2 regions of the Streptomyces sp. NPDC026589 genome follow, and region 1 is predicted to be linked to the other one. Evidence: predicted binding sites of a transcription regulator. Region 1 holds the regulator's gene; the other holds the start of a gene.
The links. The regulator HrcA, encoded in region 1, represses chaperone genes, less so after heat shock. The targets are predictions, from matches to a motif close to TTNGCACTCNGNNNNNCNGAGTGCNAA.
Positions count from the first base shown of each region.

Region 2: the regulator HrcA is predicted to act here: its motif matches at 3,489-3,515, upstream of groL (chaperonin GroEL).

Region 1 is NZ_JBEZYG010000003.1:396,840-405,584, reverse strand. Features, by position in the region: gene AB0F29_RS07715 (16S rRNA (uracil(1498)-N(3))-methyltransferase) at 1-328, opposite strand, end outside; gene AB0F29_RS07710 (nitronate monooxygenase) at 325-1,398, opposite strand; gene dnaJ (molecular chaperone DnaJ) at 1,531-2,670, opposite strand; gene hrcA (heat-inducible transcriptional repressor HrcA) at 2,671-3,687, opposite strand; gene AB0F29_RS07695 (MBL fold metallo-hydrolase) at 3,852-4,631, shown strand; gene AB0F29_RS07690 (DUF3097 domain-containing protein) at 4,666-5,484, shown strand; gene AB0F29_RS07685 (ABC transporter substrate-binding protein) at 5,645-8,521, shown strand; gene hemW (radical SAM family heme chaperone HemW) at 8,537-8,745, opposite strand, start outside.
Region 2 is NZ_JBEZYG010000011.1:230,373-239,117, reverse strand. Features, by position in the region: gene AB0F29_RS20805 (asparagine synthase-related protein) at 1-823, opposite strand, end outside; gene AB0F29_RS20800 (keywimysin-related RiPP) at 874-996, opposite strand; gene groL (chaperonin GroEL) at 1,703-3,325, opposite strand; gene AB0F29_RS20790 (cold-shock protein) at 3,703-3,909, opposite strand; gene AB0F29_RS20785 (MoaD/ThiS family protein) at 4,358-4,636, opposite strand; gene thrC (threonine synthase) at 4,666-5,967, opposite strand; SAM riboswitch class I at 5,987-6,114, opposite strand; gene AB0F29_RS20775 (glucosyl-3-phosphoglycerate synthase) at 6,269-7,219, shown strand; gene AB0F29_RS20770 (trehalose-6-phosphate synthase) at 7,284-8,696, shown strand.

The DNA.
Region 1 (8,745 bases):
AGGGCACGATCGCGTCGACGCCGGTCTCGGTCATCGTCTCGACCGCCAGCTCGCCCCGGTCGCCCTTGGGGAGCGCCTGGACGACGGTGATGCGCGGGGCGGGCGCGGGCTCCTCGTGGATCGTGTCGAGGCCGTTGACCGTGAGCCGGTCCTTGCCCTCGGCGGCGTGGACGACGCCCTCCGCCCAGTGGCCGAGCCCGTCGGTGAGGACGACGTCCTCGCCGGGGTGGAGCCGCTTCACGGAGACGGCGTGCCGTCCTTCGGGTCCGTCCAGGACGAACTCCGGCCCGGTGGGCATCCGTTCGACGACGAAGACCGGTGCGGTCACCGGGGGCTCCTCATGCTCAGGGCCGACCGGGCGGCCTCCAGTTCGGCGGCGAGCAGCTCGATGAGCTCGCCGACGGGCAGTTCCCGGGCCATCCGGTGGCCCTGTCCGGCCCACAGGGCCATGCCCTGGGCGTCGCCGGACTTGGCGGCGGCCAGGCGCAGCCCGCTGGTGACGTAGTGGACCTGGGGGTAGGCGGCGGGGGCGTAGGGGCCGTGTTCGCGGACGAAGCGGTTGACCAGGCCGCGGGCGGGCCGCCCGGAGAAGGCACGGGTCAGCTCGGTGCGGACGAACAGCGGGTTGGTCAGGGCCTGCTTGTGCAGCGGGTGCGCCCCGGACTCGGGGCAGACCAGGAAGGCGGTGCCGAGCTGGGCGGCGTCCGCGCCCGCCGCGAGGACGGCGGCGATCTGCGCGCCGCGCATCAGGCCGCCGGTGGCGATGATCGGGATCTGCACGGTCTCGCGGACCTGGGTGATGAGGGAGAGCAGACCGGTGCCGGTCTGGTCGAGCTGCGGGTCGTCGCGGTGGGTGGACTGGTGGCCGCCCGCCTCGACGCCCTGGACGCAGACGGTGTCGGCGCCCGCCCACTGGGCACTCTGGGCCTCCTCGGCGGAGGTGACCGTGACGATGGTGTGCGTCCCGGCCCTGGCGAAGGCGTCCAGGGTGTCGCGGGTGGGGCAGCCGAAGGTGAAGGAGACCACCGGAACGGGGTCCTCCAGCAGGATCGCGACCTTCGCCTCGTAGCCGTCGTCGCCGCTGCTGTCCGGGTCGCCGAGCGGGGTCTCGTACCAGGCGGCCTCACCGGCGAGCTGGTGGCGGTAGACCTCGACGGCGCTGGGGTCGGCGAGCGCGGGCTGCGGCATGAAGAGGTTGACGCCGAACGGCCCGCCGGTGAGCCGGCGCAGCTGTTTGATCTCGTTGTACATGCCGTCCGCCGTTTTGTACCCGGCGGCCAGGAATCCGAGCCCGCCGGCTTCGGCGACGGCCCCGGCGAGCTGGGGTCCGGACGTGCCGCCCGCCATGGGGGCCTGCACGATCGGATACCGGCAGAGATCGGTCAACTCGGAGGACATGACCGCATCGTGCCATGTCCTGTGCAACGGGGCCGAATCAGCCAGCGACGGCGTGACCGGTTCTGCCGCCGTACGCCGCACCGCCCGCCGGTTCGGGACCGGCGGGCGGTGCGGTGAAAGGCGGAAAGCGGTTCAGCGGCCGTTGAACGCGTCCTTCAGCCGGGAGAAGAGCCCTTGCTGACCTGGCTGAAACTGGCCGAGGGGCCGTTCCTCGCCGCGCAGCTTGGACAGCTCCCGCAGCAGCCGCTCCTGTTCCGCGTCGAGCTTGGACGGGGTCATCACCTCGACGTGCACGATCAGGTCGCCCCGGCCGCCGCCGCGCAGATGCGTGATGCCGCGCCCGTGCAGGGGCACGGACTGGCCGGACTGGGTGCCGGGCCTGATGTCGATGTCCTCCAGGCCGTCCAGGGTCTCCAGCGGACACTTGGTGCCGAGGGCCGCGGCCGTCATGGGGACGGTGACCGTGCAGTGCAGATCGTCGCCGCGCCGCTGGAACACGGCGTGCGGCAGCTCATGGATCTCCACGTACAGATCGCCGGGCGGGCCGCCGCCGGGGCCGACCTCGCCCTCGCCGGCGAGCTGGATACGGGTGCCGTTGTCGACGCCCGCGGGGATCTTCACGGTCAGGGTGCGCCGCGAGCGGATGCGGCCGTCGCCGGCGCACTCCGGGCACGGGGTGGGCACGACGGTGCCGAAACCCTGGCACTGCGGGCAGGGCCGCGAGGTCATGACCTGGCCCAGGAAGGACCGGGTGACCTGCGAGACCTCGCCGCGGCCGCGACACATGTCACAGGTCTGGGCGGAAGTGCCGGGGGCCGCGCCCTCGCCGCTGCAGGTGTTGCAGACGACGGCCGTGTCGACCTGGATGTCCTTGGTGGTGCCGAAGGCCGCCTCGTTGAGGTCGATCTCCAGCCGGATCATGGCGTCCTGGCCCCGCCGGGTCCGCGAACGGGGCCCGCGCTGCGCGGCGTTGCCGAAGAACGCGTCCATGATGTCGGAGAAGTTACCGAAGCCGCCGGCTCCGAAACCGCCCGCGCCACCGCCGCCGCCACTGGCGGAGAGGGGGTCGCCGCCGAGGTCGTAGACCTGCTTCTTCTGCGGGTCCGAGAGCACCTCGTAAGCGGCGTTGATCTCCTTGAACCGCTCCTGGGTCTTCGGGTCCGGGTTGACATCCGGGTGCAGCTCGCGTGCGAGCCGACGGAATGCCTTCTTGATCTCGTCCTGAGATGCGTCGCGGCGCACGCCGAGTACGGCGTAGTAGTCCGTGGCCACTTACGACTCCGCCAGGATCTGTCCGACGTAACGTGCCACTGCGCGTACCGCTCCCATCGTTCCGGGGTAGTCCATGCGGGTCGGTCCGACCACGCCGAGTTTGGCGACTGCCTCGTCGCCCGAACCGTAGCCGACCGCGACGACGGACGTGGAGTTGAGCCCCTCGTGGGCGTTCTCGTGCCCGATCCGTACGGTCATGCCGGAGTCCGTGGCCTCACCGAGCAGCTTCAGCAGGACGACCTGTTCCTCCAGTGCTTCCAGCACCGGCCGGATCATCACCGGGAAGTCGTGTCCGAAGCGGGTGAGGTTGGAGGTGCCGCCGATCATCAGCCGCTCCTCCGTCTCCTCGACCAGTGTTTCGAGGAGGGTGGAAAGGACCGTGGAAACCGTCCCGCGGTCCTCGCTGTCGAAGGATTCCGGCAGCTCCTGCACCAGTTGCGGGACATCCGCGAAGCGGCGTCCGACGACCCGGCTGTTGAGCCGGGCCCGCAGATCCGCGAGCGATGCCTCGCCGAAGGGCGCAGGGCAGTCGATCATACGCTGTTCGACCCGGCCCGTGTCCGTGATCAGGACGAGCATCAGCCGGGCGGGGGCGAGCGCCAGCAGTTCCACGTGCCGCACCGTCGAGCGGGTCAGCGAGGGGTACTGCACGACGGCGACCTGCCGGGTCAGCTGCGCGAGCAGCCGCACCGTCCGGCCGACCACGTCGTCGAGGTCGACCGCGCCGTCGAGGAAGTTCTGGATGGCCCGGCGCTCGGGCGAGGAGAGCGGCTTGACGCCCGCGAGCCGGTCGACGAAGAGGCGGTACCCCTTGTCGGTCGGGATGCGTCCCGCGCTCGTGTGCGGCTGGGCGATGAAGCCCTCGTCCTCCAGCACCGCCATGTCGTTGCGGACGGTGGCCGGGGAGACCCCCAGCCGGTGCCGCTCGGTCAGCGCCTTGGAGCCGACGGGCTCCTCGGTGCCGACGTAGTCCTGGACGATGGCGCGCAGCACTTCGAGTCTGCGTTCGCTGAGCATCGCGCACACCTCCAGCTGTGTCTCTCGGTGTCTGTCTGGCACTCGGTGCGTTCGAGTGCCAGCAATCCCCGTGGTCAGTGTACGGGGGTGGGGTGGGGCGGGGGCAAGGGCGACCGGCCACGCCTCCACGAGACCGCGCAGGTCGTTGCCGATAGCGTCCTGGTATGGACGTCGCTTGGGAAGACTTCGGCTGGGAGCGGTTGGGCAACGGTATCGGCAGGCGGCGCCTCCCCGGCTGGGACGCCACCGCCGCGCTGGTCGCCGGGGAGGACGGCGCGTTGCTGTACGACACCGGCGCCACGCTGCGCGAGGGGGTCGAGCTGCGGCGGCAGGCCGAGGCGCTGCTCGGGCGGAGGGTGACGCATATCGCACTGAGCCACCCGCACTTCGATCATGTGCTGGGCACCGCCGCGTTCGCCGGTGCCCAGGTGTACGGGGCGGTGGGCGTCGCGGCGCTGCTGCGCGGCGGGGCGGAGAGCCTGTGCGCCTCGGCTGTGCGCCACGGGGTGCCGGAGGGCGAGGCGGCCCGGTCGGCGGACACGCTGGTGGTCCCGCACCACGAGGTGTGCGGCGACTGGACGCTGGACCTGGGCGGCGGCCGTCAGGTGCTGCTGGCGAACGTGGGCCCCGGGCACAGCGGCCATGACCTCGCGGCGCTGGTGCCGGGCACGGGCGGTGAGCCTCCGGTGGTGTTCTGCGGTGATCTGGTCGAGGAATCGGGCGAGCCGCAGGCGGGCCGGGACGCGATCACCTCGCTCTGGCCGGCCGCGCTGGAGCGGCTGCTGGCGCTGGGCGGCGAGGGTGCGCTGTACGTGCCGGGGCACGGGGCGGTGGTGGACGCGGCGTTCGTGCGGGCGCAGCGGGCGTCGCTGGCGGAGCGCTTCGACGTGGACCTCGACGCGGGACCCGGCGTGGACGTCAACGCCGGACTCGACGTGGGATGAGCCCTGACGCGGGTACGGCGAATATCGTCGTGCCATGCGCAGCTACCAGCCGGACCTGACCCCGCCGTGGAAGAGGTCCGCCCCCGTGCCCGAGGTGCCCGCCGAGCCCGATCTGGTCGTGGAGGAGGTCTCCACCGGCTTCTGCGGGGCGGTGATCCGCTGCGAGAAGACGGCCCAGGGGCCGACGGTGACCCTGGAGGACCGCTTCGGCAAGCACCGGGTGTTCCCGATGGAGCCGCGCGGCTTCCTGCTGGAGGGCAGGGTCGTCACGCTGGTGCGCCCGGGCCCGGGCGGCCCGGTGCGTCCCACCCGTACGGCCTCCGGTTCGGTGGCGGTGCCCGGGGCGCGGGCCCGGGTGGCGCGGGCCGGGCGGATCTATGTGGAGGGCCGGCACGACGCGGAGCTGGTGGAGCGGGTGTGGGGTGACGACCTGCGCATCGAGGGCGTGGTCGTGGAGTACCTGGAGGGGGTGGACGACCTGCCGGCGATCGTCGGGGAGTTCGCTCCGGGGCCGGACGCCCGGCTGGGGGTGCTGGTGGATCACCTGGTGCCCGGCTCCAAGGAGTCCCGGATCGCCGAGCGGGTGACCGGGGACCATGTGCTGGTGGTGGGGCACCCGTACATCGACGTGTGGGAGGCGGTGAAGCCGTCCTCCGTGGGGATCGACGCGTGGCCGGTGGTGCCGAGGGGGCAGGACTGGAAGACGGGCGTGTGCCGGGCGCTGGGATGGCCCCAGAACACCGGGGCGGCCTGGCAGCACATCCTGTCCAAGGTCCGCAGCTACAAGGATCTTGAACCCCAACTGCTGGGCCGGGTAGAGGAATTGATCGACTTCGTCACCCTTCCGGACTGATGTCCGGAGCCTGATTCCGACCTGTTGCAGGACTGTCGCAGAGGATCTCGTGCCGATCCCTATGAATGCCTGCGTCCCACACGCACCATCGGTTATTGAGGTGGAGGAACGGGCAGGCGGTTCACGGGCCGAAGGGCTCACGGGGGAAGGGCGGGTACCGATGGCGCGCGAGGTCTGGCGGGACAGTGCGGACAACGAGGCGGCCTCGGCCGTCTTCCATCTGATACAGCAGCTGATCGACCGGTACCGGGTCAACCGGCCGGTGATGCCGCTCGTGGTGGTCCAGGCGGCGGACGCCGGGGCCGGGCCGGAGATCGACGCGCGGGTGGAGCAGCTCGTGCATCAGGTGCACCGGGCCAACGAGTTGCGCCGGGTGCCGGTGCGGCTGCTGGACGGCGAGGGGGCGACCCCGTACGAGGCGGCGCTCGCCATGGTGCGCACGCTCTCCGAGAAGCCGTGGGAGACCCGCGAGAACACCCAGTACAAGACCTTCTCCTTTCCCCGCTCCCGGCTGCTCGGGGCGATCGAGCAGGCCACCGCGACGGTGGTCGAGCAGTCCGACGGGAACACCTCCGAGGTGCGCGAGGAACGGATCCTGGAGCAGCTGAGCCGGCTGCGCTGGCGGTCCGGCCGGCCGCGCGGGGGCACCCGGTGGGCCTCGCTGCGGCAGTCGGTGCGGCCCGAGACGTTCGTCGGCGCGCTCTTCATCGCCCTGCTCAGCGTGTTGCTCGGGGAGATCGGCTGGCTGCTGACGGCCCTGGTGGCGGCCGTCGCGCTGATCGGGCTCGCCGTGGTGGGCCTGGCGAGCCGGGCCGCGCCGCCGCTGCTGTGGGTGCGCCGGGCCAGCCGGTGGTTCGCCACCACCTCGTCCCTGGCCGCCTCCAGCACCGGCTATCCGTCGGACGGCTGGTCGTGGCTGTCGCCGAGCGGTTCGTGGCGGGTGATCCGGGCGCGGGCGGCGGCGGTCGCGGAGCGGGTGGCGGACGCGGGGGCGGGCGACGAGTACGCGCGCCAGTTCCATCTGGAGCTGCGGGTGCAGGCGCTGCTGGAGGATCTGCGGCACAACTACCGCCCGCACTCCCTGGACTGGCGGCGCAGCAAGCGCACGGTCCCGCCGGTGGTGTTCTTGCCCCGGGCGACCCAGGACAACGGCGGCATCCTGCTGATCAACGCGATCAACAGCGTACGGTCGCGGCGCAGCGAGGTGGATCCGCTGCTGCTGCTCGCCTCGCTCCAGGCCCCCGAGATCATGCGGCACACGCCGCCGCTGCCCCCGGAGCGGCCGGGGTCCGGTGCGCCGTCCGGTTCGTCCGGGGCGCGGGCCCGCTACGAGCGCTGGGTCGACGATCTGAGTCTGGGCCAGTCGCCGGGGGCGGCGGCGACCCTGGCGTGGGTGCTGCTGCTGCCGCTGTCCACCGAGAAGCTGACCCACGAGCACGCGCACGCGCAGCTCGTCACCCACCGGGTGCGGCGGACCTGGGCGTGGTGGGTGATGTCGCGGGCGAGCATCGCCGTGCTCGTCGTGGGCAGTCTGCTGGGGGCGTTCCTGTGGGCCGGGCACTGGCGCGACACGTACTGCCACGGGCCGCTGACCGACCGGAACACGGACGCGATCTGGGCCGGGAAGGGGGACGACCGGGAGTGCGTGGGGGTGGCGACCGCCCCCGAGGTGCGCTTCGCGCGGGGCAACGACCTGGATCTGAACGGGGCCGGGGAGGGCATCACCTTCGAGCGGATCGAGCAGGCGATCCGGGACGAGAACGACGACATCGAACCGGGCGACACGTACGTGACGGTCGTGTACGCCGGTCCGCTCACCGCCACGGGGAAGGAGCGGGAGGAGACCCGCAAGGGCCTGGAGGAGCTGACCGGCGTCTATCTCCACCAGCGGGAGGTGAACAAGACCGTGCGCCGGTCGGTGAAGCTGCGGGTGCTGACCGCGAACGGCGGCGAGGACATGCTGCGGCAGCTCACCGCCGTGCGGAAGATCATCGAGGTGGCCCGGCGGGATCCGACGGTGGTCGGGGTGGTCGGTCTCGGCCGCAACACCGACGAGAGCGACGACGCGGTGAAGCTGCTGCGCGAGGCCGGGCTGCCGGTGGTGAACACGACGAACTCCAGCAGCGACCTGCCCCGGGAGTTCCCCAACTACTTCGGCCTCGCGGCGACGGACGAGGAGCAGACGCACACGCTGGGGCTGGTCGCCCGGCAGATCGCGAAGGACCTCGACCGTCCGCACGCGCTCGTGCTGTCGCGCGAGGACCGCAACGGGGACCTGGACCGGTACACCGCCGAGCAGCGGGACGCGGGCCGGCAGATGCTGCACGACGCGGGCTTCGATCTGGGCAAGGACGTGCCGTACGACCTGCCGGGCGGGGCGAGCCTGAACGCCCCGCTGACGACCATCTGCCGGGCCGAGCGGGTCCCCGACGCGCTGTACTTCGCGGGGCGGGTCGAGGACGTACCGACGCTGATGCGGGGCCTGTCGGTGACCACCGGGTGCTCGGACCGTCGGATGACGGTGTTCACCGGGGACGATCTGACGAAGGGGACGTTCGACGCCAGCACGTCCATCGCGGCCAACGTCACGCTCTACCACAGCTCGCTCGCTCCGCTGGACCGGGGAAAGAACCTCGGTTTCTACGGGGACGCGTACCGCACGCTGCGGGCGCTGCACCCCGAGGGGGAGGTCACCGCGCTGGCGTCGGGGGGTGCGGCGTACGAGGACGGCCTGTTCGCCAGCGGGCAGACCGTCATCTCCTACAGCGCGACGGCCGCCCTGTACGACGCGGCGGCCCGCGGCGACAAGCGCCGGAGCGCGGCGGAGACCTGGGCGACCCTGCACACGGTGGACCTCAACAACATGCCGACGGGGACGATCTCGTTCAGCCGGACGCGGTCCTCGGTCTCCGACAACGTGCACGGCCTCAACATCGTCAAGGTGGTCCGTCCCAAGCCGAACGCCGATCGGACCGTGGTCTGCGGCAAGCCTGCCGGGGTCGCGCCCCCGCTGACGGTCAAGGACTGCCGGCCGTGAGGCGGCCCGGCCGGTTCAGTCGACGAGGTCGCGGACGACGGCGTCGGCCAGGAGCCGCCCGCGCAGGGTGAGGACCGCGCGGCCCTGCCCGTACGGCTCCGGGTCCAGCAGCCCGTCGGTCAGGGCGCGGCGGGAGGCGGCGAGGCCGTCGGGTTTCAGGAGGGAGAGCGGGCAGCCCTCGCGCAGCCGGAGCTCCAGCAGGATGCGCTCGACCCGGCGGTCCT
Region 2 (8,745 bases), on a different contig from region 1:
ACGTGAGCGCGGTGGAGTCCAGGCCGCCGGACAGCTCGCAGCTGATCCGGTCCAGGCCGCCGACATGGGCCCGTACGGAGGCGGCGACGGCGTCACCGAGTCTTCGGGCCCCCTCGGCCAGGGAGAGTTCGGCGGGCGGCGGCTCCCACCAGCGGTGCTCCGTGGGGCCCGGGACGGCGGCCGTGCCCGGTGCTGCGACGGGCAGGGCCAGGCCGTACCCGGCGCCGGTCTCGTACACGCCCCGCCACACGACGCGGCGGCTCAGCGGGTGCGGCAGGAAGTCGAGCATGCGCAGGGCCAGCGCACCGTCGTCCAGGGGTGCGCCGATCAGGTGCGCGAGGACGGCGGGACGGTCGGAGGCGATGGTTCCGGCCTCCGGGTGCCGGGCGTGGTAGACCCGGCGCAGCCCGGAGGCGGTGCCCCGGATCCAGGTCTCGCCGGAGAGCCGGGCGACCACGTGGTGGAGGCCGGGCAGTCGGGCGAGGCGGCGTTCCAGGCCCGCCCGGTCGCGGGCGCCCCCCAGGAGACCGGCTAGCACGGCCTCGGGGACCCGGTCCGGGCCGATGAGCACGAGGGCGTCGTCGCCCCGGCGGAGGTGGCTCACCTCGCGGACCAGCGGGCGGGCGACGATCCAGGGCCGCCCCGAAGCGTGGGCGACGACCGGCGTCCCGCCCGTGGCGCCCGTACCGGCGCGAAAGCCCGCACCCGAGGAGAGGACCGTGCCCGGGGGGTGACCCGTGCCCGGGGGGAGTTGCCCGGCCACCGCCGCTCCCGCCGCACTGTCCGGCAGGACGACGAAGTAGTCACGCGGGTGGCCGGGCATGTTCACCTTCCGGAAGTTCTCATACAGCGCACAGGAGGCCGGGGGCCGGGTCAGCTGATGCGACGGACCCAGTACTCCTTGTACGAGCCGTAGAAGTAACCGGCGGTCTTCTTCGAAAAGTCGCCCTGCTTGAACAGCGACGGCTTCACGTAAGCCTTCTTCCGCAGCTTCATGACACCTTCCCTTCTGTGCGGTTGACGTCCGTTATGCCCAAGTGGATTCCGCATAACGGAAGTTGTTTATGCGACTGGTGTTCACCACGTGAACACGAGAGCCATCATGTCCCGCAGTCCCGCCGGTACGCATGATTCCGACTTACCATCCGAAGTTGGCTGGATAGCGCGAGCGGCGAGGTCCGGGGCGGGCCGCTCCGGACCGTCTCCACCGGGGCCGGGGACGTCGGCCGGGCGCCATGTGCAGTCGCACACCACCAGGGTGCGGACGCGAGGTGGACTGGACCACTGACCGGCTGCGGTCGCCGGACCGGGCGGTGAGCTGCCACGAGAGGGAGCGGCCCACCGGGGCAGCGGGGAACCAGCCGGGACGGTCCTCCAGGCGGCTCCACGTCCGCCCTGCCTCAGGGGTCGGGGGCGCGCCCCCGTGAACGGCGCCACCGCGCCGGCACGTGGTGCCTCACCGGGAAGGACGCGGCAAGTAGCCATTCGGCCATGCACCCGCACACCGGGCTGCCCGCGGCGGCACGCATCGGCCCGCGGCGACACGCGTCGGCATGCCTCGGCACGCGGCGGCGCGCATCGGCCCGTCGGGGAACGCCACAGGGGCGGCACCTCCGCGAAGGAGATACCGCCCCTGTGGGACGTACGGCGAACTTCGATCAGCCGGAGGGGCTTCCGGGCGGGCCCGGGACTCCGCGGCGGATCAGAAGTCCATGTCACCGCCCGGCATGCCGCCCGGGGCGGCCGCGCCGGCCTTCTCGGGCTTGTCGGCGATGACGGCCTCGGTGGTGAGGAAGAGCGCGGCGATGGACGCGGCGTTCTGCAGAGCGGAGCGCGTGACCTTCGCCGGGTCGATGATGCCCTCGGCGATCATGTCCACGTACTCGCCGGTCGCGGCGTTGAGGCCGTGACCGATCGGCAGGTTGCGGACCTTCTCCACGACGACGCCACCCTCAAGACCACCGTTGACGGCGATCTGCTTGAGCGGGGCCTCCAGCGCGAGCTTCACGGCGTTGGCGCCGGTCGCCTCGTCGCCCGTGAGGTCGAGCTTCTCGAAGACGGCCGAGGCCTGGAGCAGAGCCACGCCACCACCGGCGACGATGCCCTCCTCGACGGCGGCCTTGGCGTTGCGCACCGCGTCCTCGATGCGGTGCTTGCGCTCCTTGAGCTCCACCTCGGTGGCGGCGCCGGCCTTGATGACGGCCACGCCGCCGGCCAGCTTCGCCAGACGCTCCTGGAGCTTCTCGCGGTCGTAGTCCGAGTCGGAGTTCTCGATCTCGGCACGGATCTGCTTGACGCGACCCTGAACCTGGTCGCTGTCACCGGCGCCGTCGACGATCGTGGTCTCGTCCTTGGTGATGACGACCTTGCGGGCACGGCCGAGCAGGTCCAGGCCGGCGTTCTCCAGCTTGAGACCGACCTCCTCGGAGATCACGGTGCCACCGGTGAGGATGGCGATGTCCGCGAGCATGGCCTTGCGGCGGTCGCCGAAGCCCGGAGCCTTGACGGCGACGGACTTGAACGTGCCCTTGATCTTGTTGACGACCAGGGTGGAGAGCGCCTCGCCCTCGACGTCCTCGGCGATGATCAGCAGGGGCTTGCCCGACTGCATGACCTTCTCCAGCAGCGGGATCAGGTCCTTGACGCTGGCGATCTTCGAGTTGACGATCAGGATGTACGGGTCGTCGAGCGACGCCTCCATACGCTCCATGTCGGTCGCGAAGTACGCCGAGATGTAGCCCTTGTCGAAGCGCATACCCTCGGTGAGCTCAAGCTCCAGACCGAAGGTCTGGGACTCCTCGACGGTGATGACGCCTTCCTTGCCGACCTTGTCCATCGCCTCGGCGATCTTGGCGCCGATCTCGGTGTCGGCGGCGGAGATGGAGGCGGTCGAAGCGATCTGCTCCTTGGTCTCCACGTCCTTGGCCTGCTCCAGCAGCGCGGCGGAGACGGCCTCGACGGCCTTCTCGATGCCCCGCTTGAGGGCCATCGGGTTGGCGCCTGCGGCGACGTTGCGCAGGCCCTCGCGGACGAGAGCCTGAGCCAGAACGGTGGCGGTGGTCGTACCGTCGCCGGCGACGTCGTCCGTCTTCTTGGCGACCTCCTTGACCAGCTCCGCACCGATCTTCTCGTACGGGTCCTCGAGCTCGATCTCCTTGGCGATGGAAACACCATCGTTGGTGATCGTGGGCGCGCCCCACTTCTTCTCGAGGACGACGTTACGGCCCTTGGGGCCGAGGGTGACCTTGACGGCGTCGGCGAGCTGGTTCATCCCGCGCTCGAGACCGCGCCGTGCCTCCTCGTCGAACGCGATGATCTTGGCCATGTGAAGTGGTCCTCCCGGACAGGGGTGGATTTCTCCGGACCGAGAGGCGCCCGCGACGGACGGCCTGCCTGCGTGGTGGTTCCTTGCCCCACCGCGCCTGCGGGCCTCACCGGCCCGGTCCAAGTTTCTGTCACTCTCACCTGGAGAGTGCTAACGCCAATGATTAGCACTCGACCCCTGCGAGTGCAAGCGTCCCTCTCCGGATGTGGACAGCGGCGCGCGTCGGAGGCAGGCGGCGCCGCGCATCGGACGCGGGCGGCGGCGGGCGGCGGCGCGCCTCCCGACAGGGCCCCCGGGACGCACGAAGGACCCGGTCCCCTGATCCGGGGGCCGGGCCCTGCGTGCGTGAGTAGTGTCGTCGGACGACCGCGCCGAGCTCAGCCGACGGCGAGCTTGACCATGTCGGCCTGGGGCCCCTTCTGGCCCTGCGAGATCTCGAATTCAACTCGCTGACCCTCTTCGAGGGTGCGGTACCCGTCCATCTGGATCGCGCTGTAGTGGACGAAAACATCCGCACCACCGTCGACCGCGATGAAGCCGTACCCCTTCTCCGCGTTGAACCACTTGACGGTGCCCTGAGCCATGCCTAACTCCCCTATTACTGGCCCTTGCACGGGACCGCACTTCGCGGACCCGGGTCGGAACTCACCCCCGACAGGAGAGGGTGTGCGGCGCCGCAGCGCGTCGACCGCGGCCGAATGTATCCGCCCAACTGCCCTCTGCAACAGGTCAATCAGACGAGAATTCTGGGCACAGCAGAACACGCGAATATGCGGGTTTGCTGAGATTTACGGGCAAGTCGGGCCAGACAAAGGGCACTTATGCCGCAAGAGGTTCACGCACTTTGGCTGCTTCTTATCGGGTCCGGGCGCATTCACATATGCGGGCGGCACGGGCAGCGGGCGGGGCTTCCCCAACTGTACCGTGCTCAACCATACAGAATTGCCCCCTCCGCTTCTCTCGCGGAGGGGGCAACTGTGGTCACACAGAGGTGCGATGGGCCGCCGTGGAGCGGGACGGGCCCTCAGCGGTTCAGCAGCCGCCGGCGACGGCGGGAATGATCGAGACGCCCGCGCCGTCGGGCGTGGCCGCGTCCAGGCCGCCCTCGAAGCGCACGTCGTCGTCGTTGACGTACACGTTCACGAAGCGGCGCAGCTTGCCCTGGTCGTCCAGGACACGGGCAGCGATGCCCGGGTGGTCCTTCTCCAGGGACTCGATGACCTCGGAGAGCTTGGCGCCCTCCGCCGGGACCTCGGCCTGGCCGCCCGTGTACGTACGGAGGATGGTGGGGATGCGGACCTTGACGCTCATGGTGGGTGCCTTCCTGAAGTCTCTGGTGATCAGCTGGCGGCGAGGCCCGCGGCGCGGAACGCGTCCAGGCTCGGCTTGATGGTCGCCGTGGCCTGCGAGGTCGCGGAGACCGCGTCCAGCGTCTTGAGGCCGTCGCCGGTGTTCAGGACGACGGTGGTGAGCGTCGGGTCGATGACGCCCGCCTCGACGAGCTTCTTCGTCACGCCGAGCGTCACGCCGCCCGCCGTCTCGCCGAAGATGCCCTCGGTGCGCGCCAGCAGCTTGATCGCGTCGACGACCTGCTCGTCGGTCACGTCCTCCACCGCGCCGCCGGTGCGGCGGGCGATGTCCAGGACGTACGGGCCGTCCGCCGGGTTGCCGATGGCCAGCGACTTGGCGATGGTGTTCGGCTTCTGCGGGCGCACCACGTCGTGGCCCGCCTTGAAGGCGGCGGAGACCGGGGAGCAGCCCTCGGCCTGGGCGCCGAAGATCTTGTACGGGCGGTCCTCGACGAGGCCGAGCTTGATCAGCTCCTGGAACCCCTTGTCGATCTTCGTGAGCTGGGAGCCGGACGCGATCGGGATGACGATCTGGTCGGGCAGCCGCCAGCCGAGCTGCTCGCAGATCTCGTACGCCAGCGTCTTGGAGCCCTCGCCGTAGTACGGGCGCAGGTTGACGTTGACGAAGCCCCAGCCCTCGCCGAGCGGGTCGCCGATGAGCTCGGAGCAGAAGCGGTTGACGTCGTCGTAGTTGCCCTCGATGCCGACCAGCTCACCGCCGTACACCGCGGCCATGACGACCTTGCCCTGCTCCAGGTCGTGCGGGATGAACACACAGGAGCGCAGTCCGGCCCGGGCGGCGGCGGCGCCGACGGCTCCGGCCAGGTTGCCCGTGGAGGAGCAGGAGAGGGTGGTGAAGCCGAAGGCGCGGGCGGCCTCGACGGCGATGGCGACGACGCGGTCCTTGAAGGAGTGCGTCGGGTTGCCGGAGTCGTCCTTCACGTACAGGCCGCCGGTGACGCCCAGCTCACGGGCGAGGTTGTCGGCCTTGACGAGCTTGGTGAAGCCGGGGTTGATGTTGGGCTTCTCCGCGACGTCCGCGGGCACCGGCAGCAGCGGGGCGTAGCGCCAGATGTTGTTCGGGCCGGCCTCGATGCGCTTGCGCAGCTCCTCCGGGGAGCCCGTGGGCAGGTCGTAGGCCACTTCCAGCGGCCCGAAACAGGACGCACAGGCGAAAAGGGGGCCGAGCTCGAAACGCTCGCCGCACTCGCGGCAGGAAAGCGCCGCGGCGGGGCCGAGATCGACGGCCGGGGCGGAAGAAGCGGTGCTACCTGCAACGGTCTGAACAGCCATGATGGCGGAGGTCCCTTTCTCCTCATCTTCCCTACGACGCATTTCGCCGCAAGACGGAATTGGCACCTTCCCCACCGTGACCTCGCGGTCGGCAGGAGGGTTGCCGGGACTTCAACGGGCCGTTCCCTCAGTCCCTCTGGATGAGCTCTTATGGCGCTGGATCTTCGATCCAGGCGTTTATGCGCGCTCCGACCCCGACATGCGACGGCGATACGCGTTGTTCAAGACTGTAACCGAAGCACCGGACCGTTGAGATAGTCGTCCGAACCGCGAGATGGATCACACACAGGGAGTGCCGACCGTGCTCGAAGAGGTGGAACGCTGGCTGACCAGGCGTTCCTGGTCGTCCGGCGACCGCCCGCTGAACCGGCTCACCGACGCCCGGGACGCCGATCCGCACCGCACGTCCGTGAGCGTGGTGCTGCCGGCGCTGAACGAGGAGGCCACGGTCGGCGCGATCGTGGCGACGATCCGCCGGGAGCTGATGGAGAAGGTCCGGCTGGTCGACGAACTCGTGGTGATCGACTCCGGCTCCACCGACGCCACCGCCGCCGTGGCCCGGGCGGCGGGTGCCCGGGTGGTCCACCGGGACGCGATCCTGCCCCGCGTCCCGGCCCTGCCCGGCAAGGGCGAGGTGCTGTGGCGGTCACTCCTGGTGACGAGCGGCGAGATCGTCTGCTTCGTCGACGCCGACCTCAGGGACTTCTCCGCGGACTTCGTCTCGGGCACGGTCGGACCGCTGCTCACCGACCCGTCCCTCCAGTTCGTCAAGGCGATGTACGACCGCCCGCTCGGCGACAGCGCAGGTCAGGGCGGTCGGGTCACCGAGCTGGTGGCGCGCCCGCTGCTCAATCTGCACTGGCCCCAGCTGGCCGGGTTCGTGCAGCCGCTGGGCGGCGAGTACGCGGTGCGGCGGTCCCTGCTGGAGCGGCTGCCGTTCCCGGTCGGTTACGGAGTGGAGCTGGGCCTGCTGGTCGACGCGCTGCACACGGTGGGCCTGGACGCGCTGGGCCAGGTCGACGTCGGCGTGCGCAGACACCGCCACCAGGACGGGCAGGCGCTGGGCCGGATGGCGGCGGCGATCTACCGCACGGCGCAGCTGCGGCTCTCCCGGGGTCATCTGGTGCGGCCCGCGCTGACCCAGTTCGAGCGCGGCGAGGGCGGCTTCGTACCCCGCACCCATGCGGTGGACACGGAGGAGCGGCCGCCGATGCGGGAGATCGCGGAGTACGCGGAGCGCCACGCGGCGTGAGGCGGTGGGCCGCATGAAGCCCTGAGGCGTTTGGGGGCTTCCCGAACGGGCTAGGTTCCGCTACATGGTCTCCGAGCACGCCGAACACGAACCCGAACCCGCGGCCGCCTCCACCGCCCAGGTCCTCGTCGCGTCCAACCGCGGCCCGATCTCGTACACGCTCGGCGAGGACGGGACGCTCGACGCCAAGCGCGGCGGCGGAGGTCTCGTCTCCGGACTGAGCGCCGTCGACGACAAGCTGTGGGTCTGCGCGGCCCTCGGCGACGGGGACCGCGAGGCGGTGCGGCGCGGGGTCGGCGAAACGGGCGTGCGGATGCTCGACATCGACGCCGAGGTACACGCGGACGCGTACAACGGCATCGCCAACTCGGTGCTGTGGTTCGTCCACCACCTGCTCTACCAGACGCCCGTGGAGCCGGTCTTCGACGCGGAGTTCCGCCGCCGGTGGGGCTCGTACGAGACGTACAACCGGGCCTTCGCCGAGGCGCTCGCCGAGGAGGCGGGCCCCGGGGCGTCGGTCCTCGTGCAGGACTACCACCTGGCCCTGGTCCCCGGCATGCTCCGGGAGCTGCGCCCGGACCTCAGGATCGGTCACTTCTCGCACACCCCGTGGGCACCCGTCGACTACTACCGGCTGCTGCCCGACGACATCGCGGAGCAGCTGCTGCGCGGCATCCTCGGCGCGGACCGGGCCGCGTTCCTGACCCGCCGCTGGGCGGACGCGTTCATCGGCTGCTGCACGGAGATCCTCGGCGGCACGGGCCGGACGAGGATCGGGGTGCACGGCCTGGGGGCCGACGCGGACTTCCTGCGCCGGCGCGCGCACGAGGCCGACGTGGACGAGCGGATGGCAGCGCTGCGGGAGCAGGTGGGCGAGGGCCGGAAGACCATCGTCCGGGTGGACCGCACCGAGCTGTCCAAGAACATCGTGCGCGGCCTGCACGCGTACCGGGCCCTGCTGGACGCCCACCCCGAGTGGCGCGAGCGCGTCGTGCACATCGCCTTCGCCTACCCCTCCCGGCAGGACCTCGCCGTCTACCGGGACTACACGGCGGCGGTGCAGACCCTGGCCACGGAGATCAACGGGGCGTACGGCACCGAGAGTTGGACGCCGGTCGTGCTCCACGTCAAGGACGACTTCGCACGCTCGCTGGCCGCGTACCGGCTGGCGGACGTGGCTCTGGTCAACCCGATCCGCGACGGGATGAACCTGGTCGCCAAGGAGGTCCCCGTCGTCTCCGACCACGGCTGCGCGCTGGTGCTGTCGCGGGAGGCGGGGGCGTACGAGGAGCTGGGCGAGGACGCGATCGTGGTGAACCCGTACGACGTGGTGGGCACGGCGGAGGCCCTGCACGAGGCGCTGACGATGAGCGCCGACGAGCGGTCCGGCCGCACGAAACGCCTGGCCGAGGCGGCGACCGCGCTGCCGCCCCAGCAGTGGTTCCTGGACCAGCTGGAGGCGCTGCGGCAGGGGTGAGGCGGCCGGTCTCCCGACTCTGCTCAGAGCCGCTTGACTCTGCTCAGGG